DNA from 2 places in the Bradyrhizobium sp. B039 genome. Region 1 is predicted to be linked to the other one. Evidence: predicted binding sites of a transcription regulator. Region 1 holds the regulator's gene; the other holds the start of a gene.

Region 1 (2,199 bases):
GACGTCGCGCTCGGCCAGCGCGTCGTCGCCACCGACACCGAGCTCGACGCGCTGCAGAAGCGCATCGAGGAGCGCGCCGTGCTCACCATCGCCCGCCGCCAGCCGATGGCGGTCGATCTGCGCGAGATCGTCGGCGCCATGCGCGTTGCGACCGATCTCGAGCGCATCGGCGACCTTGCCAAGAACATGGGCAAGCGCGTCGCGGCGCTGGAGACGGATTTCCATCCGCTCAAGCTGTTCCGCGGCCTCGAGCACATGACCGACCTCGTGCAGCAGCAGGTCAAGTCGGTGCTGGACGCCTATGCCGCGCATGATCTGCCGGCGGCGATGGCGGTGTGGAAGGGCGACGAGGAAGTCGACGCCATCTGCACCTCGCTGTTCCGCGAGCTCCTCACCTACATGATGGAGGATCCGCGCAACATCTCGTTCTGCATCCATCTGATGTTCTGCGCCAAGAACATCGAGCGGATCGGCGACCACGCCACCAACATCGCCGAGACCGTGTTCTACATGATCGAGGGCCAGGCGATCACCGACAAGCGACCGAAGGGCGACATGACGACCTTCGCCACGACGGTCCCGAATACCTGAAGACTTAAGGAGCGACGACACCATGGGCGCACGCATTATGGTGGTTGAGGACGAGGAAGCTCTCACCGAGCTTCTCCGCTACAACCTCGAAGGCGACGGCTATGATGTGGAGACGGTGATGCGCGGCGACGACGCCGACACCCGCCTCAAGGAACACATCCCCGATCTGATCGTACTCGACTGGATGCTGCCGGGCCTGTCGGGCATCGAGCTGTGCCGCCGGCTGCGGACCCGGCCCGAGACCAAGCAGCTCCCGATCATCATGCTCACCGCGCGCGGCGAGGAGAGCGAGCGGGTGCGGGGTCTTGCGACCGGCGCCGACGACTACATCGTCAAGCCGTTCTCGGTGCCGGAGCTCTTGGCACGCGTGAAGGGCCTGCTGCGGCGCGCAAGCCCGGAGCGGCTCGCCACGGTGCTGGCCTATGGCGACATCGAGCTCGATCGCGACAAGCGCCGCGTCGCGCGCTCGGGCCGGCCGATCGACCTCGGCCCGACCGAATATCGCCTCTTGGAGTTCTTCCTGGAGCATCCCGGCCGCGTGTTCTCGCGCGAGCAGCTGCTCGACAGCGTCTGGGGCCGCGACATCTACATCGACGAGCGCACCGTCGACGTCCACATCGGCCGCCTGCGCAAGCTGCTCAATCTCGGCCGCGAGCAGGATCCCATCCGCACCGTCCGCGGCGCCGGCTACGCGCTGGATGATCGCTTTGCGAAGGCGGAGCAGACGTAAGCTAGGGGCGAGTTGGTTTGGCGAGCTGTCGCCACGATATCGGTGTCGTCCCGGCGAAGGCCGGGACCCATAACCCCAGGGCGCAATTGTTTGCGCGACAAGGGTAACTCCGTGTCCCCGTAACCACATCTGCTGGTGGTTATGGGTCCCGGCCTTCGCCGGGACGACATCGGAGTGTGTCGATCCGTCATCGCGTGACGGCGCCGTCTTTGCAATCAGCTAGAGCGACAAACTCACCGCGAGGGCTTCGCCGGTGCGCGCCGGCGATCCGCGGCGGGCTGATATGCCACGCGCGAGTGCTGCGCGCAGTAGGGCAGGCCCGACAGCGCCCTGCCGCCGCAGAAGAAGAAATCCGGGCTCGAGGGATCGCCGACCGGCCAGTGGCAGGTCGCCTCGTTCAGCTCCAGCAGCGACAGCCGCTGGCTCATCGGCACCACGTTGTCGTAGGTGACCGGTTCGGCCTCCACCTCGACCTCGAAGGCCTGCGCCAGCGCGGTGTTGCCGCGCGCAATGGGGCGGCTCACCCGCATCATGTGCTGCGCGGGGCGCGCCTTGCGCGGCCGCGGAGCCGCCGATGAGGGGCTCTTGGCGCGGCCGGATAGGCCGAGCCTGTGTACCTTGCCGATCACGGCATTGCGGGTCACGTTCCCGAGCTCGGCTGCGATCTGGCTGGCCGATAATCCGGCCTCCCAGAGCTTTTTCAACTGCTCGACGCGATCGTCGGACCAGGTCAAAACCGTCATTGCACCCTTTCCCTCGCCGTGCGGCTGCCATCCTGGCGCCTCGCGGCGAATGCCTAAGCCTCGAAAAACCCGTGCCGTCAGAATCCCTTAAGGCTCGCCGGGCGCGCCGATAACGCCCGAACGTCTACGCCGGTA
Region 2 (2,199 bases), 390 kb from region 1:
GTGCCTTATGCGATCTTCCCGACCAAGACCGACAACATCTTCATCGGCGTCGGCAATGACGGCACCTTCCGCAAGCTCGCCAAGGAGATCGGCAAGCCCGAGCTCGGCACCGATCCGCGCTTTGCCCGCAACAAGGACCGCATCGCCAATCGCGAGGCGCTGCGCGCCGAGCTTGCCGCGGTGTTCAGCCAGCACGAGGCCGAGCCGCTCTGCAATCGCCTGCTCGCGGCGGGCCTGCCCGCAGGCCCGGTGCAGAAGATCGACCAGGCGTTGACGAACCCGCACACGATCTACCGCGGCGATATTATCGAGAAGGACTGGTACAAGGGCGTCGCCTCGCCGATCCGGCTCGATCGCAGCAAGCCGAGCCTGCGCCGGCTGCCGCCGAAATTCAGCCAGCACTCGGCGGAGGTGCTGGGCGAGTTCGGATATTCCAAGGCCGAGATCGACGCGATGGTCGAGAAGGGCACGGTCTGCGGCCCCGAGCGCAAGCGCTAGGGCAACGATGCTGCGCTCCCTCTCCCCCCTGCGGGAGAGGGTTGGGGAGAGGGTGTCTCCGCAATGGGACAATCCCCCAGAGGAGAGAGCCCTCACCCCCGCGCCTTCGGCGCGACCTCTCCCGCAAGCGGGAGAGGTTTTGGAGCCCGCGGCCTGATCGTCGACCTCACACGAGCAATGCCGCACTGCGGCGCGACCCACGCGTGTGCAGCGCGAACGGACGAGGCTGTCCGCGTCGCATTCGCCTATTTGACGGCTTCCCTTTTCCAGCGCTTGCCGCTTTCGTTTCGGCCGCTTACACAGTCATGTGAACGTCATATGGCGCTGCTAGCGCAAGCGCTTCTTTATTGACGGCCAAGGGAGGTTTTCTTGATGGCACTTCGACACTTTGGGGCGGCTGCCGCATTTGCAATCACGGTCGGCATGTCGGCCTCGCCGGCCCTGGCCGTGACCGAAATCCAGTGGTGGCACGCGATGACCGGCGCCAACAACGACGTCATCGTCAAGCTTGCCACCGACTTCAACGCGTCGCAGAGCGACTACAAGGTCATCCCGACCTACAAGGGCAACTATCCCGACACGATGAACGCGGGCATCGCCGCGTTCCGTGCCGGCAACGCGCCGCACATCATGCAGGTGTTCGAAGTCGGCACCGCGACCATGATGGCCGCGACCGGCGCCGTGAAGCCCGTCTACAAGCTGATGGCCGACGCCGGCGAGAAGTTCGATCCCAAGATCTATCTGCCCGCCATCACCGGCTACTACTCCACGTCGAAGGGCGAGATGCTGTCGTTCCCCTTCAACTCGTCCTCGACCGTGATGTGGGTCAACCTCGACGAGTTCAAGAAGGTCAACGCCGAGATCCCGAAGACCTGGCCCGAAGTGTTCGAGGTCGCCAAGAAGCTGCACGACAACGGTCATCCGACCTGCGGCTTCTCCGGCTCATGGATCACCTGGGTCAACCTCGAGCAGCTCTCCGCCTGGCACAACGTGCCGCTCTCGACCAAGGCGAACGGCCTCGACGGCTTCGACACCAAGCTCGAGTTCAACGGCCCGCTCCAGGTCAAGCATCTCGAGAAGCTGGTCGAACTTCAGAAGGACAAGACCTACGACTACGCCGGCCGCACCAACACCGGCGAAGGCCGCTTCACCTCGGGTGAGTGCGCGATCTACCTGACGTCGTCGGCCTTCTTCGGCAACGTCAAGGCACAGGCCAAGTTCAACTTCAACGCCGTGCCGATGCCCTATTATCCCGACGTCAAGGGCGCGCCGCAGAACTCGATCATCGGCGGCGCTTCGCTCTGGGTCATGGGCGGCAAGTCGGCCGAGGAATACAAGGGCGTCGCAAAATTCCTGACGTTCCTCTCCGACACCGATCGCCAGGTCTACATCCACAAGGCCTCCGGCTATCTGCCGATCACCAAGGCGGCCTATGAGAAGGCCAAGGCCGAGGGCTTCTACAAGGACCAGCCCTATCTCGAGACCCCGCTGCTCGAGCTGACCAACAAGGAGCCGACCGAGAACTCGCGCGGTCTGCGCCTCGGCAACATGGTGCAGCTGCGTGACGTCTGGTCGGAAGAGATCGAGCAGGCGCTGGCCGGCAAGAAGACCGCCAAGCAGGCGCTCGACGCCGCTGTCGAACGCGGCAACACGATGCTGCGGCAGTTCGAAAAGACCGCTGTGAAGTGAGGCATCGAAGCG

The links. The regulator PhoB, encoded in region 1, activates phosphate uptake and scavenging genes when phosphate is short. The targets are predictions, from matches to a motif close to TGTCATNNANCTGTCAT.
Region 2: the regulator PhoB is predicted to act here: its motif matches at 800-816, upstream of ugpB (sn-glycerol-3-phosphate ABC transporter substrate-binding protein UgpB).

The regions. Positions count from the first base shown of each region.
Region 1 covers NZ_CP152416.1:8,464,058-8,466,256, reverse strand. Annotated here, with positions in the region: gene phoU (phosphate signaling complex protein PhoU) at 1-591, shown strand, start outside; gene phoB (phosphate regulon transcriptional regulator PhoB) at 614-1,321, shown strand; gene AAFG50_RS39970 (GcrA family cell cycle regulator) at 1,555-2,064, opposite strand.
Region 2 covers NZ_CP152416.1:8,858,441-8,860,639, forward strand. Annotated here, with positions in the region: gene AAFG50_RS41705 (CaiB/BaiF CoA-transferase family protein) at 1-498, shown strand, start outside; gene ugpB (sn-glycerol-3-phosphate ABC transporter substrate-binding protein UgpB) at 871-2,187, shown strand.